4 regions of the Shewanella sp. GD03713 genome follow, and region 2 is predicted to be linked to each of the others. Evidence: predicted binding sites of a transcription regulator. Region 2 holds the regulator's gene; each other region holds the start of a gene.

Region 1 (7,760 bases), 2.1 Mb from region 2:
ATATCAAATTCTTGCGGACATCCCATTTCGGCATCAACATTTTCCGCTCTACAGCGTCGAGTTAGGCGTGACCGAACGCCCATGTCCGACCGTATTATTCGTTGGTGGCGTGCATGGGGTGGAGCGGATTGGCTCCCAGGTGATTTTAGCTTTGCTTAACAGCCTGTTGCAGCGCCTTGCGTGGGACAAACACCTACAACAGTTATTAACGGACATCCGCTTAGCCTTTGTCCCTGTGGTGAATCCCGTCGGGTTACTGCTGGGCTGTCGCGGTAATGGCAATCAGGTCGACTTGATGCGCAACGCGCCGATAGAGTCCCGGGAAAAAGTGTCTTTTATGGTTGGAGGGCAGCGGCTCTCTTCCAAGCTGCCTTGGTTTCGTGGCCTTGGCGGCATGGAGCTTGAAACTGCCGGATTGGTGGCTTATGTGCAACAACTGCTTAGACAAAGCACCAGTCTTATTTCCCTCGATGCGCATTCTGGCTTTGGTTTGACGGATCATATCTGGTTTCCCTATGCCCACACGCGTGCATCCTTTGAAAATGCCCACTTCATTTATCACTTAAAACAGTTATTTGAGGCGAGCTATCCCCATCATGGTCATTATCGGCTTGCACCCCAGAGCCAGTTTTATCGCACCCATGGTGATATTTGGGATTACTTATACCGCCAGCATCATACCCAGGATCCTCAAGCCAATATTCCATTCTTACCTTTGACCTTAGAGATGGGCTCATGGGCATGGATTAAGAAAAATCCAAGGCAAATATTCAATTTTGCGGGCTTCTTTAATCCGCAAAAAACACACAGGCACCACAGGATTTTACGCCGGCACACCGTTCTGATGCAGTTCTTGATGGAGGCGGCGTACGCACGGGAGTTAGAAGGACTGACGCCCGAACATCTCACACAACTGGCGCAGAGTGCGCAGCAGTTTTGGTATCGGGAGCGTTTTTGATGACAACGTGGGTATTACTCAGGGGCTTAATGCGCGATCAACGCCATTGGAATGGCTTTGATCAGAGATTAAGGCAAAGGGGCTGCACCGTTTTTACCCCTGACTTGCCTGGCAATGGGATCCTCACTCACCAAGTCAGCCCTTTAACTATCCCTGAATATGCCAGCTCGATATGGCAACAATTGGATGAGCATTTAGCGGGACAAGCCTTTTATCTGCTGGGCTTATCAATGGGCGGCATGCTCGCCATGGAAATGGCTAAGCAGCGCCCCGAGCAGATAAAACACGCATTTGTGCTGAATAGTAGCGCGGCTAACTTATCGCCTTGGTATCAGCGATTTAATGGATTAAATGCCCTGAGTGCTTGGCTCAAACGTTGCCGTGGTCGACAGCTTAATCCTATCGAATCGACGATAGTGCGCTTAACCAGCTATCGCCATCGGCGCGATATCGCCTTGATTGCACGTTGGAGCCAATATCGCCACGAGTCGACACCGCATTTTAGCAATGCGTGTCGTCAGTTGTGGGCGGCGTTTCGTTATCGCTGCCCAGCGTTTTTGCCTGTTCCAGTCAGTATTTTATCGGGTGATCGTGATGCCTTAGTGAATATTCAAACCAGTAAGGCATTAGCACAACATTTTAACGTCGACTTAGTTGTCTTGGCCTATTGTGGTCATGACATCACCATAGATGCGCCAGCCAAACTGGCGCATTATCTATTCGAAATGATAAGTCTAGAACAAGGGGAAGTGAGTGAGCCATTTGCTGATTACACTGATTTACTCGATGAAGAAAGGGACTATCACGAAGCAAGATTAGTGCAATCACTGACTAACTATTTATCAGCACTACCCAGTGATGCAGAGTAGTGCTGAGTGATCCGACTTAGGCTTTAGCTACTGTGATTATTAGGCTTTCGCTACTGTGGTTATTACGCTTTCGCTACTATGGTTTGCCCAATCGGTGTCAGGCTTAATAGCGCCAGCTTGATATGTTGGATCCCAAAGGGGATACCAATAATCGTCACAAAGCAGGCGAGGGCATGGGCCAAATGGCCTATGGCCAACCAAATTCCAAACAGCAAGAACCAAATAATATTGCCCACCATGCCAAAGGCGCCTGTGCCTAAATCTTCACGTCCGGTTAAGTGACGACGATTCATTTGCTCTTGTCCAAAGGGCCAGAAAGTCAACTCGCCAATGACAAAGCAGGCGCGGCCGAAGGGAATACCGATAATACTGATAAAACACAAAATCCCCGCGAGCCACCAGGCGAGTCCCATCACAAATCCACCAAGGACAAACCAAGCAATATTGAAAATTAACCGTAAAAGTGACATTGAATACTCCTTAACTCATTTTAAATCTGTGTTGGAATTACCTTGGCCAACACACAGAATCATTAATTGATACTTAAATGGAGTAAGCGAGAATTGTGCCAAAATATTTTTCCTTATTTATCAGTGGAATATTTATCTTGGCGACGGTATGGCGTTGTAAAAAATGCTAGATTTTCGCGAAAATGCTTAATAATTACGGACGATGTAGGCAAGCTCGCGGTACACTAACGGCCTTGTTTCCTTCGAGTGTATCTATGTTAGCCAAAAGCCTGCTGACTCAGCGTCTGCTCTCTGACAGTCCTGTAGAGTCTTTTTCCTTTGCCGGACGCGAGATATTTCTCAAACGAGACGATTTATTGCATCCTGCGTTTAGTGGCAATAAAGCGCGTAAGTTTGCCTATTTTCTAGACCATGATTTTGCTGACGTGACTAAGCTGATTGGTTATGGCTCCGCGCAGGCTAACTCGTTGTATTCACTGTCGGCGCTCGCCAAGCTGAAGGGCTGGCAGTGCGATTTTTATGTGGATCATATTGCCAGCCATATCCGCACCTTGCCGACGGGCAATTATGCCGCTGCCATCGCCAATGGTACGCGTGTCATTGATTTATCAAGCCTGATTGCAACCAATCCTTTTCTCCACCGTGAGCCTAATTGGACTTGCAATGACTTTATTGAGCAGCAAGTCTTGCCGGCTGAGCCTAACGCTTTGTTTATTCCCGAAGGCGGGCGCTGCCTGTATGCGCAATATGGCGTCAGTCAGTTAGCCACCGAAATAGCTGCTTGGGCCGAGTCACAGCAAATTTCCGATCTCAAGGTGTTTTTACCTGCAGGTACAGGAACAACGGCACTCTTTTTAAATCAGTATTTTGTGCGTCAGCAATTGAATATTCGCGTGCTTACCTGCGCCGTTGTCGGCGGCGATGAGTATTTAACGCAGCAGTTTTATGAGTTAAATCCCAACTCTGCTGAACATCCACAGATTTTGAATGTGGGGAAGAAATACCATTTTGGGAAACTCTATCCTGAGTTTTATGCCATGTGGCAACGACTCTGTGCCAGCGGTGTGCAATTTGAATTACTCTACGATCCCTTAGGCTTTATTGTGTTAGAGGATTATTTACGGCGCGAGCAACATGCCTCCATCCTCTATATTCATCAGGGGGGGCTATTAGGAAATCAAACCATGTTGCCAAGATATAGACGAAAATACGGTGAGGGCGATGCAGGATAGCGTTTAGCCAACTAACTTATTACGTTTTAATATTTTGTGGGTGCGTGTGGCTATCTTTTCAAGATGTTTAAGATCTTTCAATCCCGGCGTATCGGTTGAATATTGCCAATAGCTTATTTCAGCATCCAACATTTCCAGCATTTTTTTAGAACAGCCTAAACACTCACCTTGGCACATTTGTGCTTCATCTAAGTTGAGCGGAATAACCTGTTTAATCTGGGTTATTAAGGTCAGCATAGCCGTTTTAGTATCGGGTTTTGACATAGAAAATACATTCACAAATTGTGTGAGTGATTATATTAGCAGGGGCAAATACTGATTAATTTGATCTAGATTATCGGAATACACATTTGGTTCGGCACGTATCTGTGTGAGCTAGATACCGCCTGAACCAAACGAGTTCGTCATTCGACGTAAAGGGATAGCAAATCGTGATATTGGGCTATCTATTTCGGTCATTAGGCTTCGGTATGGCGAGGAAAATGGGAACCGAATAAACCTAAACACCGTTTTTGGTACTCTAAGGAGTATACAATCAGACTTATTTATTTGCCGACAATAGCCATTTCATAAAGTTTAAGGCTTCGGTACGCTTTGAAAAAGTCTGCTTGTTTTTACCTTGTCTATCGGTAAAAGCAATGGATGTTTTGTTAACTGAAATAGAGTCTACAGGGAAGTTCACTGTGATTTCATGTCCGTTAATTTTGTATGACATAGGCCACACTCCTTTTAATTCAATTCACCCTTAGGTGAGTAAGTTGTAACAATAAAATATCCTTAGCATAATTGCGAAAGATGATACCAATGAGTCTTGAGGTTACCCATTCCATGATCATTAATCAAGAGATGCCTTATTGATAACTAATGCATATCAGCGATTATGTCAATGGAATATCTCAATTAGCCCAGTTGACCATAGCAAAGTGACAATACTATGACATGGGTTTAATTAAATAGTTCACTGTTTTTGAGTCGATGCAGAAAATCACTAACTCATTATTTTTGTGGGACTTACTTGTAGTAGGCTTTCTTCGTGAGGATCGTGTTTGTCATTGCTTACGCGAATGTACAAACCGATATAAAAAGGATAACGACAAGATACTTCTCAAAACGGCGGGCAGTATAACAGCAAAATTCCCGATGGCAAGTTTATTTTTTACTCAGCGGGAAAAAGGCTTGTTGGTATTTTGTTGTAAATTTGCGTTTATCGGTTATTCACTCTGCCAGCTTATTTTAAATGTCAGCGAGATTAATAAATCAGCTCACCAATGGGATTCAATAATTTACTGAGCCCTTTGGTAAAATATAACGGCGCATCTAAAACTGTGTAGCAGAGGCAGCCTGACTGGGTCTTAGGTGAATGATGTGTGTTGCCATCTAAGATGATGAAATCGCCGGGAACATACTGCCCGTTGAGGTCCGAAAATTCCCCCGCCAGTAATAGGGTCAGCTCGTATCCCTTATGGGTGTGCTGCGGGATTTCACCTAAGGCGTCGATATGCAATAGGCTGGCGCGGGTATGGCTTTCATCCACATCGAAACGCATTCGGCTGACTTTACCAATCTGCTGCCATGGATGAGCAATATGTTGGCGAAATACTGTCGGGATCTCATAGCGAACATGCTTATGATTAAGGGAAACCGTCGCTTTGGCGGGATAGTCGCTTTCAGCTGGCGTTGCTTCGGGCAAGTCCATAATATGCGACAACATTTGCTGCCAAGCGTCGTCTTGTGCTGAATCGGTTTCGTTGATTAAAGCTTGTTCAGTGATGTTGCTCGGCGCTAAAAAGGCCTGTTCTGCAGCTTGTTCAGTAAAGCGGCTAACTTGCGATTGGCATTCGTGGCAAAGGGCACAATGGGCCGCAATGGCAATTGACATAGACAACGGCAGCTCGCCTTGAGCATGGGCTAACAGCAAATCGGTATGGGGATGATGTTTAATCATGTTGCGTCTCCAAAAAGCTTTTCAGCTTTTCTAACCCCAATCTGAGTCGCGATTTTATCGTACCAATCGGGACTTTTAAGGCATCGGCTAATTCTTGTTGCGTGAGTTCTTGCATATAGATCCCTTGAACCACTTGGCGTTGAGGCAGGGGCAAAGCATCTAAGTGCGCGAGTAGCTTGGCGGTGAGTTTATGATCTGGGCCGCCTTCTAGACTGACGGCCACATCGTAAATAGGCCAAATATCATCTCCGAAGGCATCTTCACGGTTATGTTGGATGCGCCTAAGCATGTCGAAACACTGGTTGCGCATAATGGTAAATACCCAAGTCGCCACCGAGCCTTTGTCGGCATTGTACAAATGGGCTTTGGTCCACACTAAGGACATGGTTTCTTGCACCAGATCCATGGCCAGCCCTTGCTGATTTAAGCGTTGCAGACCGAATGCACGAATTTTGGGCATAAAATGGCTGAACAATTCTGCAAAGGCGGCTTTATCCCGTTGATTTGCGACTCTTATAATGGCGCGCGTCAAAGGATCCGCATCTGTGATTGGCTCATTAGCAGTTGAAATAGTGCTATCGTTTTCCATAGCCATATCGATAGGGGATGATAACTGCCTATCATAGCGATTTTGCGCTAAATGTGATTGAAAATTATCCATTATTGAGCTCTTTACTTAAGGTTCAATCCAGTCTGAACATCACAAAAGATGGTACGTCAGGGCCGACATTCGATAAGCATACAGAGCAATACGTGGCGCGCGGGAAGTTGGATCACTCAAGCGGATTGAATGACAGTATGTAATAAATCCTGTGTCAGTTGATGATCTAACGCATTGATGCAAGAGTATTTCTCTGCTGCTTGCACCGGCAGGATTTCTAACCAGCGTTGGCACACCCAAGCGATATCTTCAAATTGTTCCACCTGATAATGTTGCAGGTGCTGCGGGAACTCCTTAAGAATGTTTTGCAGCATCTCACTCAAGTAACGCTCATCGTCTTCAATCGGTGTACTCGGCCAATTATCGATAAGCTTCACCTCGGCGCGTTTTAATCCGTCCGACTCTATGCTGATATCGCCGAATGTGAAGCGTTGTTTTCCTTGAATGCTGATTCCGAGCATTCCATCGGGTAAGGTTTCAAAATCGATGATATGCACCAGCGTGCCGATGGGATAAAGGGTTTTGCCATCTTCCGATGTCATACACAGGCCAAAGCCATCCGCCGATTTTAGCGATTCAGCGACTAAGCGTTTATACCTAGGTTCAAAAATGCGCAACTGAGTATATCCCTCTGGTAATAAACAGATTGGCAAAGGAAAAAGAGGTAATTTCATAGTGGCCTCAAGTGAACTTATGTCTATATCATTACGTACCATATACAGAATTTGATCAGTGTACCAAGCAATAACCGATTCATTTAAGGGGATGAGATGAAGTTAAATCCATTCGAGAAAAAGTTAGTCCAGCATCCGCTGCGTTTTTGGTTGCAAAACCATGTTGAAGCGCCATTACTGACTTCTATGATGCCCAAACCCCTTCCTTATCTACGTCACGCTCTCGAAATTGGTTGTGGTTTTGGTAACGGAGTTCAGCTGATCCGCGATCATTTTGGGGCCGAGCAAGTGACGGCCGTCGATCTTGATCCTGAGATGGTCGCAGCTGCTAAAGCGCGCTGGCATGATTCACCCCATGGGTTAAGTCAATTGGCATTCAGTGTTGCCGATGCTACTGCATTGCCTTTTGCAAATGCCCAGTTTGATGTGGTGTTCAATTTCGCCGTGTTTCACCATATTCCCGATTGGCAAACGGCTGTTGCCGAGGTGGCAAGGGTGCTAAAACCCAAGGGTTACTTTGTGGTGGAAGATTTATACCGCGCCGCCATTTGCAATCCCTTGAGTCGACGGTTGTTTGAGCATCCACAACAGAATCGATTTAACCATCAAGAATGGTTAACAGGACTGCGCCAAGGGGGATTTGAGATCCTCTGCCAGAGAAATCTTCTCAATCTTTCGGGCATGCTGTTGGCCCAAAAACGCATGGCATAAAGGGGATAAATTGCGGCGATAGCCGTAAGCGAATCATTTATTTATTGGGGCGCTTGCGAAGGATAAAGGATTGCCGAGTGATTGTAATTTTTAGATAAAATCGACTTATCGCATGGTTCTCATGGTGAGTTTACCGCTATAATTTAGCTTAATCCGTCACTGGTGAGGAAAGCTGTTCCTCCAACGTAGAGAAGTCGCATTATGGCAAACGTGCTTGCAACCGTAGATCAACGAACCAAA
Region 2 (7,760 bases):
CCAGAGAGTGCTAAACCACCCAAAGATCGCAATCCCTATGCTTGGGTGATGGAAAATAAGCTGGCGGACGTATTCTTAACCTATTGCACCAATGCGGTGCTGGCACAAAAAGAAGTGCCTAGCCTCAAGATTGTCGATTTACCGCCAGAGTTAGCCGTTGGCGCCGACTATGGCCTATTGGTGTTGAAGGATGCCAATAGTGCGGCCGCGCCTCTGGCCGAGTTTATTTTATCCCCTGAGGGACAAGCGATTTTAACGGGCTATGGCTTTCAGCCGCCTAAAAAATAGTGCTAATCGTCTATTAAAAATGGCGCCCTATGGCGCCATTTTTGTTGCTCGTTTTAGCAAGGCTTAGGCCTGTGCTAGTGCATTAAATACAGGGTCGCTAATCCTAGGAAGGCAAATAAGCCAATGACATCGGTGACAGTGGTGAGTACCATACCGCCCGCTAACGCCGGATCCACTTTCAAGCGTTTTAAGATCAGCGGAATACTGGCGCCAGCCAGTCCGGCGACTGTCATATTGATGAGCATTGCGCCGCCAATCAGGCTGGCAAGCGCCATATCATCTTTCCAAACTAATACCGCGATAAACACCAAAATCGACCACATGAGGCCGTTCAAAAAGCCAATGGCGAGTTCTTTGCCAATCAGCCAGCGGGCATTACTCTGGCCAATATGGCCCAAGGCAATCCCGCGGATCACTAGGGCTAAGGTTTGATTACCCGCGACCCCGCCCATGCTCGGTACAATCGTCATTAAAATCGCAATCGTGGCGAATTGTTCGATTGTGCCTTCAAACATATTGCTGACAGAGGCTGCTAACAGGGCGGCAAACAGGTTAATCGTCAGCCAGAGTGAGCGGCGGAAAGTACTCTTTACCACAGGGGCGAAGGTGTCTTCATCGTCGTCCATCCCCGCCATCCCCATCATGGAGTGCTCGGCGTCTTCACGGATAACATCCACCACGTCATCGATGGTGATACGCCCGAGTAATTTGCCCTCACTGTCGACCACTGGCGCAGATACCCAGTCATGGCGCTCGAACAGCTGCGCTACTTCGCTGTCGGACATGCCCACGGGAATGCTCTCGATATCGGTATCGATAATGCTGCTGATATGAGTATTGGGATCACAGGTGAGCAGATCCGCAAGTTTTACCCCGCCGAGTACGCGATCGTGCTTATCCACCACGTATAAGGTGTCAGTGGTATCGGGCAGATTGCCCCGTTGGCGCAAATAACGCAGTACCACATCGATATTCACATCGGGCCTTAAGGTCACAGTATCTGTGTTCATGAGGCTGCCCGCGGTTTCATCGGGGTAGGAGAGCGCCTGCTCCACCCGCTGGCGGTTTTGCAGACTCATTGACTGCAATACTTGCTTATAGACGGTATCCGGCAAGCTTCGCAGGATATAAGCGAGATCGTCCGTATCCATACTGGCGGTAGCCTTGGCGACCCGTTCAGGGCTCATGGCGCGGATCAACGGATCTTTTAACTCTTCACTGAGTTCATCGAGAATATCCCCGAGCTGATCCTGATCGATAAGTTGCCATAACACTTGCCGCGCTTTAGGGGGCGAGGACTCTAGAATCAATGCGATATCCGACGCCGCCATGTTTTGCAGCATTTGCCTGACATGCACAAACATACCGCTATTGAGGGCATGGCTCAGTTGGTCGAGACGTTGTTCGACTTGTAAGCTGTCTGAGGCTTCTACAGGCATGTTTCCTCCAAAGTGGCGACGGTGGATAGGGGCGTTTGGCTGTTGAGGACTTAAGCCAAAGGACTTAAGCCAAAGCGCAGCAGTATATTGTAATTTAGCGCACGGGAGGGCGTCGAGTCACAAATGTGTTTTACTGGTATAAGGTGCTGAAATCAAAACCAAACAGGGTACTGAATAACGGTAGGGAGCATCGAGATGAGATGTCGAGGCAATTAGCAGGCTTCGTCGAACTTAGCGTCGATAAGCGCGCAAATGGCATTGAGCGCGGGCTCCGCATCTGGGCCTTCGGCAATCAGGGTAATGGTTTTACCCATACCCGTTTCCAGCATGAGTAGCCCTAAAACACTGGCGGCAGAGGCCTGTTTTTCACCTTGGATCAGCGTAATGCTGGCATCAAACTCTGAGGCCAACACCACGAGCTTTGTCGCGGCGCGGGCATGTAAACCGAGTTTATTGCAGATGGTGACTTGGCGCTCAAGCTTTGGCATGGTTTAACTCTCGGTGACGGGCATTCACTTTGTGTTTGCCGTTGCTAAAGCGTTTAGCCAGTTGTTCGGCCACGTAAACCGATCTGTGCTGACCGCCGGTACAGCCGATGGCGATGGTCAGATAGCTGCGGTTATTACGCTCTAAGTGGGGCAACCAAGTTTCGAGTAAATTCTCGATTTGCCAGATGAACTTATTGACCAGCGGCTGGCGATTTAAAAACTCGGCAACGGGTTCATCTAAGCCGGTAAGGGGGCGCAGCTCGGGTTCCCAATGGGGATTGGGTAAAAAGCGCACATCAAACATAAAGTCGGCTTCGGTTGGCATACCATGCTTAAAACCGAAGGACTCGAAGTTGATCACCAGTTCCTTATCGACACTGCCAAGCAGGATTTGCCGCACTTGGTCGCTGAGTTCATAGATATTCAGATTCGAGGTATCTATGTAGTGATCCATCTGCTGTGACAGGGGCTCGAGCAATTTGCCTTCAAGCTTGATGGCTTCTTGCAGTGATACTCGGCTCTTAGATAAGGGATGTAAGCGCCGAGTCTCGCTGTAGCGCTTTAACAGTACTTTATCGCTGGAATTTAAGAAGAAGCTGGTAAGTTCAGTGCCCTCTGGCAGGCTTGCGAGCTGTTTGACGAGTACCTTGTCTTGCTCCGGCAGGTTACGCACGTCGACGCTGATGGCGACGAGATCGTTACTGCCCTTGAGCTGTTCGAGTAAGCTGCCAATCAGCGGCAACGGAAGATTATCGACACAATAATAGCCGAGATCTTCAAGCACTCTTAGTGCGACCGATTTGCCTGAGCCTGAGCGCCCTGACACTATGACCAGTTTCATCCAGTGATTACCTGATAGAGTTCCGTTTCATCATGCGTCTTGCGCAATTGCTTCAATATTTGTTTGTCGCTGAGCTTTTCAGCCATGCAGGACAAAGTGCTTAAGTGCTGTTGACATTGGTCAGCAGGCACCAGCAGCGCAAATAAAATGTCGACAGGTTGTTTATCGATAGCATCAAAGGCTATCGGCTCCTCACATTTCACCAATATGGCTATGGGTTGTGTTATATCGGTTAATCGACCATGTGGAATGGCGATGCCGTTACCTATACCTGTGCTCCCCATCTTTTCGCGCGCCACTAGGCTTTCGAAGATCTCTTGAGATGAGAGGGTGGGGTACTGGGCAGCGGCTAAGTCGCTGATAAGTTCCAGTACCTTTTTCTTACTGCCCGGAGTGGCGCAGGTCGTGCATTCCGGCCGCAGTATGGTACGAAGTTCCATTGCTAGTGTTTTGTTAACTTCTCTTTGTGTTTAATAACCTGACGATCAAGCTTGTCGATCAGGACGTCTATGGCAGCATACATATCTGCATGCTCTGAAGTCGCGAAGACTTCACCACCGGTGAGGTTGATTCTCGCTTCGGCAATTTGTTGCATTTTCTCAACATTGAGCACAACGTGCACATTATTGATCTGTTCGAAATGACGTTCAAGTTTTGAAAACTTTTCCTCAACATAAGCCCGTAACGATTCAGTAATCTCGATATGGTGTCCACTCAGGTTTATTTGCATATAAACGTCCTCCGATTTCCACTTTAGGCTATAAACTTTTACGCTGATTGGAAGGGGGAATAAGCATCGCTTCTCTGTACTTCGCAATGGTTCTGCGCGCAACGTTAATTCCCTGTTCTGCCAGAAGCTGTGCCATCTTGCTGTCGCTTAATGGTTTTTTCTGGTTTTCCGCTGCAACCAGTTTCTTAATGAAGGCTCTGATTGCCGTGGATGAGCACTCACCGCCATCATCAGTCCCGACGTGGCTTGAGAAGAAATATTTTAGTTCAAAAAGTCCCTTTGGGGTATGCATGTATTTTTGCGTCGTCACCCGTGAAATGGTGGACTCATGCATCTCTACCGCCTCAGCGATATCGTTCAGGACCATAGGTTTCATGGCTTCTTCACCGTATTCGAAGAAACCCTGTTGATATTGCACTATGCAGTTTGCCACCTTGAGCAGTGTTTCGTTACGGCTTTCAAGACTTTTGATAAACCACTTGGCCTCTTGCAGATGCCCGCGGATAAATTGGCTATCGGCTTGGCTTTTGGTGCTGCGCGCCATGGCTGCATATTGCTGATTAACATTGATTTTTGGCATGCAATCTGGATTTAACTCGACCACCCAGCGACCGTTTTTCTTCGATACCGACACATCGGGGATGACATATTCTTCATCAACAGGGGTGATGAGCAAACCGGGGCGAGGGTTTAAGGTTTGGATCAGCGCTATGCTGTCCCTTAACTCGTCCTCTTTAAGTTTGGTCTTACGCATCAACAACCTAAAGTCGCGGGCGGCGATCAGATCTAAATGATCTTTGATCAACATGCGGGCGTTTTCGAGGTGTGGGGTATCCGGCGAAAAATGGGAGAGTTGGATAAGCAGACATTCGCTTAAATCCCTTGCGGCGACACCAACGGGATCGAAGTGTTGAATACGCTTGAGTACGGCTTCGACCTCATCCAGTTCTATCTCAGGATTGCCCATGGCCTCGAGGATATCTTCAGTACTTTGAGTGAGATAACCTTGATCGTCGATGGCATCAATAATCGCGGTGGCGATGGCTAAATCGGTTTCAGAGAAGGGCGTGAGGTTTTTTTGCCATTCTAAATGTTCGTACAGGCCTTCACTGGTTTCCCCTTGGAAGGGCATGTCATCTTCACGGCTGGCGCCAGAACCTGAGTTTGGCGAGGCGGTAAAGACTTCATCCCAAGTGGTGTCCATGGGCAGTTCTTCGGGCAGGGATTCTTTGGTCAACGACTCGGCAATGTCCACAGTGGAATTGTCTTGTTCCTGTGGCTGGGCCGTCGTTTCGCTAAAGTCGGTATCGGCGATATCTTGCTTACGTTCGGTAGGCGCGTCGAATTGCTCCTCTTCCAGCTCGAGAAGAGGATTAGAGTCTAAGGCTTGCTGGATCTCTTGCTGCAGTTCCAATGACGACAATTGCAACAGACGAATGGCCTGTTGAAGTTGTGGCGTCATGGTTAACTGTTGACCCAGTTTGAGCTGGAGTGACGCTTTCATGTTACCGCTGATCCCTACGTTATTATTTTGAATTTAGGCCGCTTGTTATCATATTGATGGCGCTTATAAGCCAAAATTCAAGGCTAATTGGCTCTGTTTAAGTAACTATAGCCTGAATTGTTCACCTAAGTACACAGCCCTAACTTGCTGATTGTCTAAGATCTCTGCGGGAGTTCCTTCGGCAATCAGGTTTCCGTGACTAACAATGTAGGCATGTTCACAGACGTCTAAGGTTTCGCGCACATTGTGGTCTGTGATCAGTACCCCAAGGCCTCGGCTCTTGAGTTGTTCGATGATTTTCTTGATATCGATAACCGAAATCGGGTCGACACCGGCGAAGGGTTCATCGAGCAGAATAAACTTAGGATTGGCCGCTAAGGCGCGGGCAATTTCGACGCGGCGACGTTCACCGCCCGATAACGACATGCCTTGGCTATCTCGGATATGGGTGATATGGAACTCTTCGAGCAGATGCTCCAGCTCTTCTTCGCGTTGATCGCGATTGAGCTCCTTACGGGTTTGCAGTACCGCCATGATATTGTCATGCACGGTCAGCTTGCGAAAGATACTGGCTTCCTGTGGCAGGTAACCAATGCCTTTACGGGCGCGCAGGTGCATAGGATCGGCGGTTAAATCATCATCGTCGATAAAGATATGGCCTTTATCGCTTTTGACTAAGCCCACGACCATATAAAAGGTGGTGGTTTTACCCGCGCCGTTTGGGCCGAGTAGGCCGACAACTTGACCCGTTTTCACCGTCAGGCTGACATCTTTCACAACCTGACGACTCTTATAACTCTTAGCGAGATTTTGTGCTTTTAAGGTGATTTGGGTCATTTAGAGTCCTGTTTTTTCACAGGTTTGTCCGCGGGCTGGTTCTTGATCTCTTCCTGATAGTTGTCAGGTTGAATAATGGTAATCACGCGATCATCACCGCTACCCGTGCTCTCAGCGATCAGTTTTTGCTGAATAATATCGTAACGGATGAGGTTACCCGTCACTTGGCTACCCGCTTGGTCTAGGCTGGCTGAGCCTGTCAAGGTCAGGGTGCGGGTCGCCATTTCGTAGCGAATTTCTTTCGCGCTCGCTGAAGCTGGGCGTCCATCGTCGAGGATCTGGCTATAAGTCGCAGGATTACCGGTTGCCACTAAAATCTTGCTGTTTTCCCCTTCGGCAGAAAATGCACGTAGTTGATCCGCATGGATTTTAATCGAGCCTTGGGTGACTTCAACCGGACCGAAGAAAATGATCTGGTTGTTTTTAATGTCTGCAGTTTGGCTAACGGCTTTAATTTTCACTTCTTGCTGTAAGTCACCAACCTTGGCGAAGGCGCTCATGCTGGTGATTAGCATTAGGCCGGCAAGTAATATGTTATTTTGCTTCATAGGTTCCTACTACCTGACTGGTCAATTGCACTTCCTGCGCGTTAAGGTCGGCATAAAGGCCTTGCCCTTGAATATTAAAATCTTTCCCTGTGACGTAAATGATGCGGTCAGAGGTCATTATCATAGTGTTGAGATCGAGTTCTAAAAAACTGGTGGACAATGTCTGTATGGGTTCACCAGGGCTGATGGCATCGATAATAACATTATTTTCTAATACAACCTTGCCGGTATCTTTGTTGAGTCGACCTTGATCGGCTCGGATCTGCCATTTTGCTTTACCTTGGTCGGGATAGACAAGATAGACGGGCTCAGTAAAGTCGGTTTGGTTTTTCAGCTCATAGTGTTCCATGTGCTTTGCCGTGACGCGACTGTTAACTTGCCCTTGCTCATTAAACTCAATGCTGCGCAGATCTTCGATAATGTAATCGGGTCTGTCACTGACGTTCAAGCTGTCATCCGTATCGCCACCGCGTTTTTGCTGCACTTGCCAATATAGCACCAGCGCAGTACCAAAAAAGGCGATAATGGCGAGGGTCACACGACTCATATGCTCATCCCATGGGCGGAAGTGAACTTATTTTGGCTCAGCAAGAGCAGATCAGTGAGTTCCCTGAGTGCGCCATGTCCACCATTTAAGTGGGTCACAAAATGGGCATGTTGACGGACATAGGGATGACCATCGGCAACACAGACGGCCAAGCCGACCACATTCATCACCGGCAAGTCGACAATATCATCACCGATATAGGCGACCTCTTCTGGGGTGACATTGTAGAGCGACAGCAGCTCTTCATAGGGAACGAATTTATTATCCACGCCCTGATAAATATGCGTCACACCCAGAGCCGTCATGCGGTTTTCGACAATTTTAGACTGACGGCCAGTGATCACCGCCAGATTAAAACCACTGGTCAATAATGAGCGCACGCCATAACCATCGCGGGTGTGGAAGGCTTTGAGTTCTTCCCCTGAGTTGCTCAAATAAATGCGGCCGTCGGAAAACACCCCGTCCACATCGCAGATCAGCAGTTTAATTTTTTGCGCCCTTTGCCAAACATCGTCGCTGATGGGGCCATAAAAACCTT
Region 3 (7,760 bases), 590 kb from region 2:
GCTAGCAATAGCTACGAGTGATCCCAAGTTGGCCAACACGCGCTCGGTTGCGGAGGCGAGTCCCACTTTGGAAGGTTGATTGATGTTATACCAGAGAGACTGGTTTTGTTCCATGACTGCGCCCACGCTCTGCATACCCAAGGTTTGCTTGTCGTAGCCATTTGCTTGGCTATCTAAATTCAGTAGCATGGGCTGAATATCTAAATGGAAATGGCTAAAGGTATGCCTAAAACCGATTAATGGTTCGAGTTGTGCGGCGTGATAACCCTGGGCCTCAAGCTCTGCATTGAGTGCGGCTTGAGTACTAAATTCGGGGAAGCACCAGAGTCCGCCCCAAATGCCGGCAGGAGGGCGCTTAGCCAAGAAGACTTGGTTATCTTTGAGTAAAACCAACATCCAAGCGGCTTTCTCTGGGATAGTTTTCTTAGGCTTTTTACCGGGGAACTCAGTTTGTCTTCCCATTAATTGAGCTTTGCAATCAATAGCCACTGGGCAAGCGGCACAATTGGGTTTGCTGCGAGTACAAATACTGGCACCAATATCCATCATGGCTTGGTTATATTTTTGAATATCCTGCTCTGGCGTTAACTGCTCGGTTAATTGCCAGAGTTGTTCTTCCACAGGTTTTTGACCGGGCCAGCCCGCAATCGCGCCATGTCTTGCTAATACGCGCTTAACATTGCCATCAAGGATCGGATGATGTTGCCCAAGTGATAGGGATAACACTGCACCTGCTGTCGAGCGGCCAATACCTGGCAGCGCTAACACTTGCTCAAAGTCTGTTGGAAATTGCCCCTGATACAGATCGCGAACCATCTTAGCGGCTTTATGTAGATTGCGAGCTCTGGCGTAATAACCAAGCCCAGTCCAATGATGCAGTACTTCATCATCCGGCGCGTTAGCGAGGGCTAACACATCGGGGAAACGTGCCATAAAACGCTGGTAATAGGGGATTACAGTCGCTACCTGAGTTTGTTGCAACATAATCTCAGAAACCCATACTCGATATGGGGTTTTATCTTGCTGCCAAGGGAGGGTTTTACGACCGTGGGTGTCGTACCAATTAACGATACGTGTAGCAAAGGAGGCTGTAGATTTCATCGGCGCAGTGTAGCGGGAGATTGGTTGGCAAACAAGTAACACCCCATCGAAAAATCGGCCTAGATTCGCTCTCTAGGATAATCTTGTTATACTTCGCCTCCATTAGTGCTTGCACTGTAAGTTGAACTTTGGATAATGCCCTTCTTTTTAGATGGTGTTGTCCACGAGACGAGGCAAAAATGAGCGAAGTCACTACCGCTGAATTTAATGAAGAAGGCAAGTATCTGCGTAAGATCAGAAGCTTTGTCCTAAGAGAAGGTCGTTTGACTAAAGGTCAAGCGCAAGCCATTGAGACTCAGTGGCCAACAATGGGCTTAGATTACAGCCCAACACCATTAAACCTGACCGAAGTATTTGGTCGCGAAGCCGATACCGTACTGGAAATCGGTTTCGGCATGGGCGCCTCTTTAGTACAAATGGCACAAGAAGCTCCAGAACAGAACTTTATCGGTATTGAAGTCCATAAGCCTGGCGTGGGTTCATGCTTAAGTGACGCTGCCGCTGCTGGGGTGACTAATCTTCGCGTGTATCACCATGATGCAATGGAAGTGTTAGAACATGCTATCGCCGATGGCAGCCTTGCGCGCGTGCAATTGTTCTTCCCTGATCCGTGGCATAAAAAGCGCCACCACAAGCGCCGTATCGTGCAGGCGGAGTTTGCTGAGCTTATTCGCCGTAAACTGAAGATTGGCGGCGTGTTCCATATGGCGACCGACTGGGAAAACTACAGCGAACATATGCTGGAAGTGATGAATGCGGCCAATGGTTACAAAAACCAATCCGCCGATGGTACCGTGGTGCCGCGCCCAGATCATCGTCCACTGACTAAATTTGAAGCCCGCGGTCATCGCCTCGGCCATGGCGTGTGGGATCTGATGTTTGAGCGTATCGCTTAACATCTTTTATGGATTTTATTTTTTAACACAACGGGGAAAATCACTATGGCAAAGAATCGTAGCCGTCGTTTACGTAAGAAAATGCGCGTTGATGAATTCCAAGAGTTAGGTTTTGACATTACTTGGACCTTCGATGCATCTGTCTCTGAAGCCGATATTGATGCAACAGTCGATAAGTTTATCGATGAAGTCATTGAAGCCCGTAAGTTAGGTTTCCACGGCGGTGGTCATATCGAGTGGGAAGGTATTATTGCTACCCAAACTATCGGTAAGTGCACCGAAGAAGATGTTGCTGCAGTGAAGGCTTTCTGGGCGGGTCAAAAAGTGACTCAACTTGAAGTTAGCGATCTGTACGATATCTGGTGGAGTTAATGCCAGAACAGGCGTTATTAGAGGAAGTGGTCGACAAAGTTCGGCCCTTGCTCGGCCAAGGAAAGGTTGCTAATTATATCCCTGCGCTCGCCAATGTTGATGCTGGTAAACTGGGCATTGCTGTGACCACAATTGACGGTGAAACCATAGGCGCAGGCGATTACCTTGAGCCATTTTCAATTCAGAGTATTTCTAAAGTTTTCAGCTTAACCTTAGCGCTAACTTTATATGAAGAAACCGAAATTTGGAGCCGTGTCGGCAAAGAACCCTCGGGACACTCCTTCAATTCGTTAGTCCAAGTTGAACTCGAGCGGGGTAAACCTCGCAATCCCTTTATTAATGCTGGCGCGTTAGTTATCGCTGACCTATTGCAGAGCCGTTTAGGGGCGCCTAAGCATCGGATGTTGGAGTTGGTCAGGGCGCTGAGTCAAAACGATAAAGTCTGTTTCGACAAGCAAGTAGCTGATTCTGAATATCAGCACAGTGCTCGTAATGCGGCCATCGCTTATCTGATGAAATCCTTCGGTAACTTTCAAGGCGATGTCGATACAGTGCTGCGCACTTATTTTCATTATTGCGCCTTAAAAATGAATTGCGCTGACCTATCGCGGGCGATGTTGTATTTAGCCAACCGCGGTAAAACCTTAGATGGCACTGAGCTTATTTCGCAGGTACAGACTCGGCAATTAAATGCCCTGTTAGCAACCTCTGGCTTGTATGACGGCGCCGGTGAGTTTGCCTATCGTGTTGGTATGCCTGGTAAAAGCGGTGTTGGCGGCGGCATTATTGCGGTGATCCCCGGGGAGCTCTCGGTCTGCGTTTGGTCACCCGAATTAGACAATCAAGGTAACTCCCTCGCGGGGACGGCGATGCTTGAGCATCTCAGCCAGCGTCTCGGACGTTCAATCTTCTGATTTAACTCTTTTATTAGCACTGTTAGGCTAAATATTAGTGAAATTTACTAATCTGCTCTCGGTGCTAATTTTTATAACTTCATACTAATCATATTGTTACAAAGTTGGCACATCTTCTGCTATTCGTCTTTTAGCACGTTAGCTTAGTCGAATTCCTCAGATTAAAGGATGAACAACAATGAAGATAAATACACTATTAACCGGAGTGGCATTATCGGGTGTTATTTTAGGCGCTTCTGGTTTGCAATCAGCACAAGCGAAAACCGAGCCGCAAATCGATGAGCGCTGTGAGGTCTCCCTTAACTATGATGTGAGAGTCGAACCGAAAAAATTAGTGATGAGCGAGAAGGGCACCGAGAAGTATCGTATCGAGGTTGACAAGTTATACGTTGAAGGCAAGCAGGTAACCTTAACCGACAAACAGAAAAAGCTCGTGAGCCAGTATGCCGATGAGGTGTCGACTCAGGTTCCTGAGGTCATTGAATTAGTCAACGAAGCCGTTGCACTGGCCTCTCAAGCTGTAAGTATGGCATTAACACCACTGATGGGCGATGCGGCTGGCGCTAAATTTGATGAGATGATGGCGGGCGTGCAGAAGCGTGTTGATACCGTAGCCTACAAGCAGGGCGATAGTTTTTACCTTGGTGCGACTGAAGAGTCGATGCAAAACACCTTTAACGACGAATTTGATAAGGAAATGGAGCAAATCGTGCAAAACTCCATTGGCACTCTAATGATGAATATCGGCAGCCAAATCCTTGCGGGCGACGGTGAGTCCTTCGAAGCTAAGATGGACGCATTCTCACAAAAAATGGATAGATTGGGCGATGATATTGAGCAGCAAATTGAATCCCAATCTAAGGGGATTGAAGCGAAAGCCGACCGTTTATGTGACCGTTTTGAAAACCTGCTGGTGCTTGAGAATCAACTGCGTAAAGAAGTGCCAGAGTTAGCCCCCTATGTGTTGACGCAAAACACTCACCATGAATTACGTGAATAGTGATCTGCAGAGTAGCTTAAAACCAACACTAGTTGGAGTCAGGTAATCTCGACCTAACTGACACCATAAATACAGTGATATAAATGAAAAAGCCCCAGTACGTTAAGTGTCTGGGGCTTTTTCTTGATTCATTTTAGCCAAGCGGAATGATATTAATCTAATTGCTTGCGGCTATTTACTATGGAATATTACATTCTAAAGACTAATGTTTGGTATACTCTTAAAATATAATGAAAAGCTGGCAATTCAGTCAGATAGAACACTCTACTTTAGCGGACTTTTTCGGGCTAAATCTCTACAACGAACCCAATTGCTGTGAGATATTAAGGCATTGAGGGATGCTTCAAGGCATTTGTGCTGCATTCCTATGCTATTCCGAAAGTTAATATCACTGTCGAAACTGCTTAAGGCGACTTTCCATGTTAGAACTGTTAGAACCTATTGCGATTTTTACTCATGTGGCCAGAGCTGGTAGTTTTAGTGCCGCCGCAAGAAGGCTTGGGATCTCTAAATCTAAGGTCAGTACGCAGGTAGCCGATCTCGAACATAGACTCGGTGTTCAACTGATCCAGCGTACCACTCGAAGCTTAAGTCTGACTGAAGCTGGACATTTGTTATATCTGCAAGGTGAAGAGTTGCTTCGCGATGCCGAACAGGCCATTGCTAGCGTGCATAACTTAAACGATGCCACCCGCGGCGTGTTAAAGGTGGGGATTTCCCAGTCCTTTGGTGCTATGCATATTATTCCCGCGCTGCCATCATTTATGGCCAAACACCCTGAACTCGAGCTGCAAGTCAGCTTATTAGATCATAAGGTGGATGTAGTCAGCGAAGGTTTAGACCTATTGTTAACTATGTCTGAGCAGCTTCCCTTGGGTATGGTGGCGCGCCCTTTGATGAAGTGTCAGTTCCTACTCGTTGCCTCGCCTGATTATATTGCTAAACATGGTGAACCGTCGCGTCCAGAGCAATTAGTCGACCATAACTGCTTGGTGTATCAAGGTGAGTGGCATGAGCACAGCATGTGGCAGTTTAAAAAGGGCGATGATTACTGTGAGATAGGTGTCTCTGGTAACTTTAGAGTGGATAACGCTCCCGCTTTAAAATCAGCTGCGATCAGTGGCTTAGGGGTTGTCTATCTTGCCAGTTACTTGATGGAAGATGAAATCGCTAAGGGCACCTTAGTGCCGCTGCTGAGGGATTGGCAACTGACTCATCATTTACCGCTACAGGCCGTTTATCCACGCCGTAAACACTTAGCGCCTAAGGTGAGTGCCTTCATTGAGTTTATTAAAGACCACATTGGTAATCCGCCTTATTGGGATATTCCCTATGCGGAACTCTTCAGTGAACGTCAGTAATTTTGGAAACATTGTTCTTAAAATGCGTTCAATGCGTTTTGAGCGAGTTTGGTAGTTTTTAGATTCTATTAAAATCAATTTGTTATGTGATTTTTGGTTTGTATTTTAGTTTGGTTTTTTAGGGTTTTCTAAAACAGCTTTTTAGTGGGTGTATTGAAGTCTGTTCTTAAATGAATACAATGGATGCCAGATGATTCGGAATGACCTGAGTCCTACACTTTTATCGGAAATGACCCCTTTCGATATCAGCGTACAGGTTGGCAGCAATGCAGTTTCGGATCACAGCCAGCAGAAGTTTGCGAACTAAAACAATGTTGGCTTTTAAACCATCATCCTAGTTTTTGGTTTACCTCAGCTCATTAGGCTGAGGTAATTTTTTTCTGGTGGTTGAGTGCGGAAAACGAGTTTTGTCTCTCTGTACCCTAAAGTCACACCGAGTGTTAAGTGCTTATGCTTAATACATTAAATATAGTGACCCACAGTGAGATAGGGTTTTATGACCAAGCCGGTGATAAATCCAATAAAAAAGCCACTTGATAGTGGCTTTTTTATTGGCTGCGATTTAACGATGTTATTCGCAACGGCGTTCAAGGGAGGCTAGCGTTAGCCTCCCAAGGTTTTATGCTTAGGCTTTATTGACGCTGGCAATCCATTGATCGACTTGCTCTTCTAGCACATCCAAAGGCAGTGCCCCGTTAGCCAAGACTAAAGTATGGAAATCCCGGATATCAAATTTATCACCCAGTTGTTTTTCCGCCTTGTGTCTCAGTTCGAGTAACTTAATCATCCCAACTTTATAGGCTGTGGCTTGAGATGGCATAACAATATGACGCTCTACCATTTTCTTCGCATCGGATTTTGCGTTAGGGGTATTATCGACGTAATAAGCTATCCCTTGTTCGCGGGTCCATTTCTTGGCGTGGATCCCTGTATCGACCACTAAACGACAAGCTCGCCATAACTCCATCGCCAGTCGACCAAAATCGGAGTAAGGGTCAGCATATAAGCCCATCTCCTTCGGGAAAGACTCACTGTAGAGCCCCCAACCTTCGATATAGGCGGTATAGCCACCGAACTTACGGAACTTAGGAATATCCTTTAGCTCCTGTGAGATAGCGATTTGCATATGATGGCCAGGGATCCCTTCGTGGTAAGCCAGTGCTTCCATCTGGTATTTAGGCATGGCTTTCATATCGTAGAGGTTGGCATAGTAGCTACCAGGGCGAGAGCCATCGGGCGCCGGTTGTTCATAGAAGGCTTTACCAGCGGATTTTTCCCTAAAGGCTTCAACCTGTTTGACTATCATGGCTGCTTTAGGCTTAACCTTAAAGACTTCATCCAAGCGTGAGCGCATATTATCGATAAGCTTGGTTGCATCGGCTAAATATGCCGCCTTGCCTTCGGCGGTATTTGGATAATAGAACTGCGGATCATCGCGCATAAAGGTGAAGAACTCTTGCAAGGTGCCGTTAAAATTCACCTTTTTCATAATGGCGCGCATTTCATTATGGATGCGTTCCACTTCGGCAAGACCAAGTTGATGGATTTCATCCGCCGTCATGTGGGTAGTGGTCGTACGCGCAAGTGCATTGTTATAAAACGCCTCGCCGTCGGGGAGTTTCCAAACCCCATCGCGGGTATCGGCCTTGGCTTCTAAGGTTTTGATATAGGCGATAAGCGTCTGGTATGCAGGCTCAACTTGCGAGACTAGTGCTTTTTCAGCGTCGGCAATCAGTTGGTTTTTTTCTGTTTCAGAGATGCTGAGCGCATTCACTTTTTTGCGAAAATCCGCCAACAACGCACTGTCTTCGCCTTTATCAAAGGGGGCGCCTTTAATGATGTTTTGGCTGTCAGAAATCACGTAGCCGAACACAAATTTAGGGGCAATAATGCCTTTATCTGCGCGGATCTCGAGCGCCTGTTGCAGTTGGCTTAAGCGTTTGGGCACGCCATTTAAGCGGCTGATATAGGCCTTAGCATCGCTGACATCGGTGATCTGGTGTTGATTAATCAGGAAGGAGGCTATCATCGAGTGGCCACCATGCATCTGATTCACTGGGTAGTTATGGTAGCGCCACTGATAGTCTTTGATATCGTTATTAAGGTTTTGAGTGAG
Region 4 (7,760 bases), 690 kb from region 2:
GACAGAGTTAAACTTCAACACCGAACCTTTCCAACCGCCTGTGGTTTGGGCTGTCTCTGTACCATCAGCCGTACCATCGCCATTGGTATCCGTCTGATAAGTCCCCGCAGGACCAGACACATCCACTTGCTTACCATCAATTGCGTAGTAGGCAACCCAGTTGTTTTCACCGTTGTAAGAGCCGTTGTTTGGCTTCACAAAATAGGTGGTCATGATATGCGGCTCACCGAGTGAGTCGTAAATCGTCATGGAGGTCACACTGTTGTAGGTTTTAGAGTCCAGCGGGTCAAAGGCAGCAGGATCGAGTGAACCTTCTTTCGCATTTAAGTTCATCTGCAGAGTCACGTTTTCAGTCTGAACTGGACTGCCAGCAGTATCAGGAATTTGCACAGGTTTAGCCGTCGTTAAACTGACCGATGTCGAATTACCATCTTTATCAACTGGGAAGGTTTGCAGGTAATTACCTGCAGAATCAACCATATAATTATTTTTATCGACTTTGAATGCACCTGCACGGGTAAACTGATGATCTAGGGTGCCAATCTCAGAAGCCGTCACAAAAAAGCCGCCCCCTTTGATCGCTAAATCTAAGGAGTTATTAGTCAGCTGCAAACTACCTTGGTGGAATTGCTGTGCCACTTGACTCGTTGCCACACCACCACCGACGGCGGTTTTAGAGTTAGAGAAAATTGAATTAGCGTAAACATCCGCAAATTCAGCACGCGATTCTTTAAAGCCAATGGTGTTAGCATTCGCAATGTTGTTCGCGGTAGTGTTTAAGTCTTTCTGTGCAGCAGAAATGCCACTCAATGCAATGTTAAACGACATAATTCACCTCTACATTTCACTCAATTCAATTAAGGACCCAGGTCCAACTCAATACTGACAAATTAGGTTTCTGATACCGCGAGCACATCAGAGAGCTTAATACCTGCACCACCGCGAAGATTCAGAATCGCCCCAGTGCTTGCTGTGCCCAATGAAACACTGGTCACATGGGCATAGGTCGAAACGGCAAGCTCTTGAGATTCTCCATCAACAAGACCGCTGGCCTTAATGGTGTAATTGCCGGCACTAACAGGCTCACCATTTTCATTCAGACCATCCCATGTCACAGGGATGTTGCCGCCATCACTGCCATCGATGTTAAAGGTGCTAACCACTTGGCCTTTATCATCTAGCACACGCACGTTAATCACAGGAATTTTGTCTGGCGTACTCACCACGCCACTCAGGGTGGGGCTTTCGACTGACACATTGCCGGTATCGGTTGGGATCAACACCTTACGTCCAACTAATCCCGATGCTTGCAGCGCCTGACTCGATGTCATCACGCTGTTTAAATTAACAATCTCATCATTGAGCTTTGAAATACCATCCACGGTAGAAAAAGATGCCATTTGTGCAATCATCTGGTCGTTGTCGACGGGCTTAAACGGATCCTGCATCGACAACTGCTGACTGAGTAATGAAAAAAAGTCTTCCTGCGTCAGCTGTTGACTCTTAGCTTCTGGCACAACCGATTGGCTAGGCAAGCGGATCCCATCTAAAAATGGATTGCCGGTTGATGTACTCGTTGTGCTCGTGGTATTAGTCGCCACCGTATTCGATTGGCTCTTAGCTTGAGTCGTCTGAGCCGTATTCTGGCTAAGTTGGTTAATGAGGCTCACAGCTTACCTCCTAAATCGCGCATGTTATTTACCCATCCCAAGTGTTTGTTGCAGCATAGATTTTGCGGCTTCTGCGACTTGAACATTCATCTGATATGAGCGAGAGGCAGAAATCATATCCGCCATTTCTTCCATGACATTCACATTCGGCTTATAAATAAAACCATCCGCATCCGCCATCGGATGATCGGGCGAATACTCTTTTAATAGGGGTTTATCGCTCTCAACAATGCCTTTTACTGCAACACCTTGAGAAGCTTGCTGTTGGCTCTGCGCTTTCGCCATTTCAGCTTCAAAAATGGGATGACGTGAGCGGTAAGTTTTATCAATACTGCTAGAAACAGAATCGGCGTTAGCGATGTTACTCGCCGTGGTATTGAGTCGGACGGACTGGGCTGACATACCGGAGCCTGCCACATCAAAAATGCTAAATAAACTCATGATTAATCCCCTCTCAGCGCTTTTTTCATGCCGCTAAACTTACTGTCCAAAAATCCCAGAGACATTTGATATTCGAGCGCATTTTGCATAAATGCCGACTGTTCCTGTTGAATATCCACTGTATTGCCATCTCCAGTATCTGGCTGATTTGGCACACGGAACTTCACGTATTGTCCCGTTAACTGTGCGAGGCCAAAATGCTGCTCATCGCCTGTCATCTCAAGGCTATTGCGTTGCTGTTGCTGGGTTTTCGCAATATTTAAGGCCGCAGAAAAATCGACGTCACGGGCTTTATAATGTGGCGTATCGGCGTTTGCGATGTTGCTTGAAATTACTTCGGCACGCTCGGCACGTATCCCCAAAGTAAATTGGTGCACACCTAGTGCCTTATCAAAATTAATCGCCATAAAATTGCCTCCATCGTGACTCTCACGGGAACAAAGCAATTCATGTGCCAAAAAACAGAAACTATCAGAAATGTGTAGAAAAGGGGTTTGACGGGGTAAAAAATTACCGACTCATGTCGGTAATTTTTATTTAATATCATAATATTAAGTCTTTTTCTGGTAATAGATACCCGGGTTGCAACGAACCATATCAAATTCATCCGTCAGACCCGCAATCGACTCTGACGCGCCGAGAAAGAGTATGCCCTTCGGATTTAAAGCGGCAGCGAATTGCCGCAAAATTTTTGCTTTTGCCTCTGGGGCAAAATAGATCAGCACATTTCGACAGAAGATAATGTCGAACTTGCCGAGTAAGGTGTAACTCTCAAGTAAGTTATGGGCGCGAAAATTGACTAAACGCTTAACGTTATCCTTAACTCGCATGTTGCCAGAGGGCAAAGCATCAAAAAACTGGCGCTTACGTTCCTCGGATAAACCACGCGCTAGCGCCAAACTATCGTATTCGGCATTTTTGCAACGTTCCAACATCGAAGGTGAAAGATCGGTTGCTTGAATCGAGGCGCCGCCCGGCAAAGCTCCCGGCTTCTTCTGTTGATATTCTAAGATAGTCATTGCCAACGAATAAGGCTCTTGGCCAGACGAGCAGGCAGCGGACCATATTTTTAATGGACGCCCCAACTTACTGTATTCAGGTAACAACACATTATTGAGCAACTCAAACGGATAACGGTCACGAAACCATAAGGTTTCATTGGTAGTCATGGCGTCGATCACTTCTGCCCGTAAGGCTCGCTCCGTGGGCTTCATCGAATGTTTTACCACATCGGATAACGAAGGCAGATTATATTTGCCCATCAAGGGAGCAAGACGGCTACGTACTAGGTATTGTTTATTTTCCCCCAGTACGATGCCGCTGTGTTGTTCTAGGAACAACCTAAATTGATTATATTCGGCTTCAGCGAGTGATTTGTCAGGCACATTCACGTCCTAGATCCTATAGCAAGCACCCAAATAAGTGCCAACAATCATGTAATAAGGGCTAGATTATAGCGTAAAGCGCTACTAGGCACTAACCCACACTTTCACTACAAACTTAAATGCTTGTTCACTGCTGCCGCTAATTCATCAGGATTGAATTTCGCGATAAAGTCGTTGGCGCCTACTTTTTGCACCATGGCCTGGTTGAACACGCCGCTGAGTGAGGTATGTAAAACGACCTTAATATGCTTAAGTTTTGGATCGTCGCGGATTTCTGCCGTTAAGGTATAACCATCCATTTCAGGCATTTCGATATCAGAAATAATTAATGGGATCTCTTCGGCGACATTGTTCATTTCACCAGCAATCGCCTTTAACTTGTCCAATGCCTCGCGGCCATCTTTTGCCGTATCAATCTGTAAGTTTAATGATTCCAACGCGCGAATAATCTGTTTACGAGCCACAGCCGAATCATCAATCACCATGATGTGATAATGCTGACTTCTATCGATAGTGAGCTGCTCATTGACTTCTTCACTAATCGCGGTTTTTACTGGGGAGATTTCATCAAGAATCTTTTCAACATCGAGAATTTCGACTAACTCGCCTTCAATTTCAGTCACCGCCGTCAAATAGGAATAACGGCCAGCACCTTGCGGTGGCGGCATAATAGCTTCCCAATTCATGTTGATGATACGTTCAACTGAACTGACCAAGAAACCTTGCACGCTGCGGTTATATTCTGAAATGATAATAAAGCAATTTTCGGTACTCGCGAGCGGACGTCCGCCAGTTGCGGCACTTAAATCGATCACTGAAATGGTCGTTCCGCGAATATGTGCCACCCCTTTGACGTAGGGATTAAGTTTAGGCAAGGCCGTTAATGGTGGACACTGCAGAACCTCTTTCACTTTGAATACGTTAATCCCAAAACGTTGACGACCATTCAACTTAAATAGCAATAGTTCTAGTCGGTTTTGACCTACGAGTTGGGTGCGTTTGTTGACTGAATCAAGAATACTCGACATAACTCTGCCTTGTTGTTCTGTTTATGTACGGCCATAAAACTCGTTTGAGTATAGGCATATTAATTGCTTGCGTCTTGTTATCCATAACCATAGTTGAAACTGAGTCAAACTTCTGACACGAAATTTTGGCCTTAACGACACAGGACAGTTTCACGTTTGATAAAAGTATAGGTGCATTCTGGCGTTACAAGCTAGTCTCTTCATTATGAAAGTAAATTTAGTATATTTTTTATGTGTTATCGCATTATTTCTCACCTCGGCGGCCAATGCAGCTCCCGAGGTACCTAGCGTATCGGCGATATCAGAGTTAGCTAAAGCCCTTATTAATGAAAAGATTTCAGTGCCAGCGAATGCCAAAGTGGAAATCGCTCCCCAACCTATCGACAACCGACTACTGCCAGCACAATGCGCATCCCCAATAAAAGTTGAACTAGCATCCGATAGGGAAATCAGCCGCAACAACACAGTAAAAGTCAGCTGTGATACACCTGATTTGGCCTACCCTTGGCAGATTTTTATGTCGGTGCGTGTTGATATTCTGTTCCCTGTGGTCGTTGCCAGCGAAACACTGGCGCCAGGGGAGTTAATCAGTCCGACTCAGGTTGAAATCCGTTATATTGATCAAAATAGTTTACGCGGAATGCAATTTAGCGATACCAGCCAACTTTCAGGCGTACGGGTTAAACGCCGTGTTGCCAAAAATTTTCCCATTTTTGCCAACAACCTTTGCTTTGTCTGTAAGAATGATTCAGTGTCGATTTATGTCCGTTCCAGTAATTTTGTGCTAAAAACCGTGGGTGAAGCACTGCAAGATGGTAATATTGGTGACCAAATTAGGGTCAAAAATAGCAGCTCAAACAAGGAACTAGATGCTATAGTCACAGCCATTGGCGAAGTCGAAGTTAGAATGTAAAATAAGCTAAAGCTTTTCGTTGGGCTGCCGATACCCCAGTTAAGAAATCCCGTATACACGACGCTGGAGCCTAAAATGGCAATTGATATTAGCAAATTTAACGCCGGAGCGGCCGCGCAAGTCCGTTCAAACAGTACTAAAAAGAGCAGTGAAAGCGAGCAATCGACTCAGGTTGCGGCCAAATCGACTCAACAAAAAGGTGACTCTGTTGTCATTACGGCTCAAGCTCAACAGCTACAAGGAGCTCAAACCAAAATGGCCAGCCTACCTGAAGTCGACCAAAAGAAAGTCGCTGAAATTAAGCAAGCGATTGCCGAAGGTCGCTATAAAATTGATCCCGAAAAGTTGGCGGCCAACATTGCCAGCTTCGAAGCTGAATTGAATGACCTCAATAAAGAGTAACTATGACAGAAATAGCTAAACTGGTAGATCAACAACACGCCCATTTGGCTGTTCTTAAACAGATTATTCTTAAGGAAAAAGGCGCTTTGGTTGACCAAAACGCCGATTTGCTTTTATCGCTTGCGGAGCAAAAATCAACATGCCTGCAAGAACTCAAGGCCAACGATGACTTACTGGCCAATCACAGCGATAAATCCTTACTCTCCTCGCAAGTAGAACTATCCCATAAAATGGCCGCCGTAAAAGAGGCCCTTGCCGAATGTAAGGATCTTAACGCTCAAAATGCCAGTCTCATCGAGATGAATTTGGCGAGTCTAAACCGTTTTGCCCAAGCCTTACAGGCGAGCCGAAACGCGACCACTCTGACTTATAACGATAAAGGCAGAACTTCGACCCTTTCTAGCTTAGGCAATGATTTAAAAGCATAAGTCGAGCAGTAAATAGTAAACGGGATATAAAAAAAGCCGCGCTAAAACTGAGTGCGGCTTTTGTTTATTGGTACTGCAAGGACTAGTCACCCTGCCCTAGTGCTAAAAATAGGTAACGTCTTTAATTCTTTGTGGGCGGCTCTGCTGTTGGTAAATTTGCCATACCTTGGCAAAATCAAGCTCCAACTCAGTGACATAGTGATCCCCTGCCGGATAGCTTTTTACCACTCTCGCGCCGCGGATCACCCCAGTCACAGAAGCTTTAACATTGTCATCTGTCAGCATCCAATCACTGACACTGCTATTGGCGGTGATCTTTTGTCCATACACTTGTTCAGCCAGTTCACGATAAGCCACAATTTTTGAGGCCTGCATCGCCATCAATACTCGTTGGGACTGCTCTTTAGCCGGTTGAGTCGCTAGCGGGGCATAACCTATGGCCGTCAGCTTAGGAAAACTGCTTGGCGGTACATCTTCCCACTGAACATATTTATCTTTGGCAGCACACCCTGTTAGTAGGAGCGCCGCAACAATGAATAGGTAGCGTTTCATTTTCCATCTCCTAGCACTCGCACTTCATTCATGCCAGGGCTCGACTGGCGGTATAAAATCCCATCCTGAGAGATAACTTGCTCTGAAGGCTGCATGTAATTGCTCAACTCTTTTTGGGTCAGATAGGTTTGAGAGGCTGACACCACGCGGTTATTACTCAAGGTAACAATCCGAGTGTTGATTGCCATGCCATTGGTCGTGGGGCTCATCGTCGATACCACAATATGGTCAACGGGTAAGTTGGTCGAAAGCTTTTGCCAATCGCGCGTCAAAATAAAATCGCCATCAGCCGTCACACTCAGCCCATCACCTAAATTCAAATCCACCACATTAAACATAAAGCTATGCAAAGACGTCATCAGCCCTTGCTGGAGCTGCTGCGCCAGCGCATTGGTGCTACTCAAATTCCCCACTAACACTGGCGTGGCAACAACGATAGGTTGGTCGGGACGCAAGGCATCATTCTGCTTGACTAACTCAGTCACAATGCGCTGCGCGAGATGATTAATTGTCGCCGTAGGCGGCAAACCATTGCCGTCAGCTAAGCTAGGTTTGGGCGGTGCCACGGGTTTAGTCGCACACCCAACCAGCACTAACAGTGCCAGAGGAATGAATGCACGCTTAAGCATAGGAGTAACCTCGTCATCAGTATCAATGTGGCCCAGTGGGAGCCGCAATCTTTGCCATAAAGCAAGCAAGTATTAGACCAAGTCAAAATATTGCGCTTAATGAACTATTCAGATTATCGACAAATCTATTGATAACTTTATCCCTAGACCACGATAATTCAGGCATACAATTTGCTTAAAGCCATAAAGCACTGCCAGTAAACTGACTCATCCCAGCAATTTTAGTTAAGGGCTTATTGATGAACATACTAAGAAAGAACTTGCTCATAATCAGCAGCCTACTGCTATTTGCTGCACAGGCAAACGCCGAAT

The links. Region 2 encodes sigma-54, which starts transcription at its own class of promoters, with help from an activator protein. Its sites were predicted from a motif close to GTTGGCACGNNNNTNGNNT; they were not measured.
Region 1: N5E87_RS12610 (YccF domain-containing protein) is a predicted target of sigma-54. The motif match lies at 2,382-2,400, and genes of this name have one in related genera.
Region 3: N5E87_RS06080 (YggN family protein) is a predicted target of sigma-54. The motif match lies at 3,387-3,405, and genes of this name have one in related genera.
Region 4: flgA (flagellar basal body P-ring formation chaperone FlgA) is a predicted target of sigma-54. The motif match lies at 4,575-4,593, and genes of this name have one in related genera.

Annotation. Positions count from the first base shown of each region.
Region 1 covers NZ_JAOCIW010000001.1:2,846,656-2,854,415, reverse strand. Annotated here, with positions in the region: gene N5E87_RS12620 (M14 family metallopeptidase) at 1-958, shown strand, start outside; gene N5E87_RS12615 (alpha/beta hydrolase) at 958-1,827, shown strand; gene N5E87_RS12610 (YccF domain-containing protein) at 1,890-2,297, opposite strand; gene N5E87_RS12605 (1-aminocyclopropane-1-carboxylate deaminase/D-cysteine desulfhydrase) at 2,582-3,529, shown strand; gene N5E87_RS12600 (hypothetical protein) at 3,533-3,793, opposite strand; gene N5E87_RS12595 (hypothetical protein) at 4,071-4,244, opposite strand; gene N5E87_RS12590 (ChrR family anti-sigma-E factor) at 4,779-5,474, opposite strand; gene N5E87_RS12585 (sigma-70 family RNA polymerase sigma factor) at 5,467-6,135, opposite strand; gene N5E87_RS12580 (LON peptidase substrate-binding domain-containing protein) at 6,252-6,809, opposite strand; gene N5E87_RS12575 (class I SAM-dependent methyltransferase) at 6,906-7,520, shown strand; gene N5E87_RS12570 (chemotaxis protein CheV) at 7,722-7,760, shown strand, end outside.
Region 2 covers NZ_JAOCIW010000001.1:767,701-775,460, forward strand. Annotated here, with positions in the region: gene N5E87_RS03420 (molybdate ABC transporter substrate-binding protein) at 1-288, shown strand, start outside; gene mgtE (magnesium transporter) at 363-1,727, opposite strand; gene N5E87_RS03430 (HPr family phosphocarrier protein) at 1,940-2,215, opposite strand; gene rapZ (RNase adapter RapZ) at 2,202-3,056, opposite strand; gene ptsN (PTS IIA-like nitrogen regulatory protein PtsN) at 3,053-3,496, opposite strand; gene hpf (ribosome hibernation promoting factor) at 3,499-3,786, opposite strand; gene N5E87_RS03450 (RNA polymerase factor sigma-54) at 3,815-5,290, opposite strand; gene lptB (LPS export ABC transporter ATP-binding protein) at 5,396-6,127, opposite strand; gene lptA (lipopolysaccharide transport periplasmic protein LptA) at 6,124-6,675, opposite strand; gene lptC (LPS export ABC transporter periplasmic protein LptC) at 6,662-7,222, opposite strand; gene kdsC (3-deoxy-manno-octulosonate-8-phosphatase KdsC) at 7,219-7,760, opposite strand, start outside.
Region 3 covers NZ_JAOCIW010000001.1:1,358,594-1,366,353, forward strand. Annotated here, with positions in the region: gene mutY (A/G-specific adenine glycosylase) at 1-1,101, opposite strand, end outside; gene trmB (tRNA (guanosine(46)-N7)-methyltransferase TrmB) at 1,281-1,997, shown strand; gene N5E87_RS06070 (YggL family protein) at 2,043-2,369, shown strand; gene glsB (glutaminase B) at 2,369-3,283, shown strand; gene N5E87_RS06080 (YggN family protein) at 3,462-4,283, shown strand; gene N5E87_RS06085 (LysR family transcriptional regulator) at 4,703-5,644, shown strand; gene N5E87_RS06090 (DUF885 domain-containing protein) at 6,270-7,760, opposite strand, start outside.
Region 4 covers NZ_JAOCIW010000001.1:1,457,927-1,465,686, reverse strand. Annotated here, with positions in the region: gene flgE (flagellar hook protein FlgE) at 1-828, opposite strand, end outside; gene flgD (flagellar hook assembly protein FlgD) at 891-1,670, opposite strand; gene flgC (flagellar basal body rod protein FlgC) at 1,695-2,111, opposite strand; gene flgB (flagellar basal body rod protein FlgB) at 2,114-2,518, opposite strand; gene N5E87_RS06530 (protein-glutamate O-methyltransferase CheR) at 2,663-3,502, opposite strand; gene N5E87_RS06525 (chemotaxis protein CheV) at 3,604-4,524, opposite strand; gene flgA (flagellar basal body P-ring formation chaperone FlgA) at 4,730-5,437, shown strand; gene flgM (flagellar biosynthesis anti-sigma factor FlgM) at 5,513-5,839, shown strand; gene N5E87_RS06510 (flagellar protein FlgN) at 5,842-6,267, shown strand; gene N5E87_RS06505 (LPP20 family lipoprotein) at 6,370-6,819, opposite strand; gene N5E87_RS06500 (FlgO family outer membrane protein) at 6,816-7,448, opposite strand; gene N5E87_RS06495 (flagellar assembly protein FlgT) at 7,688-7,760, shown strand, end outside.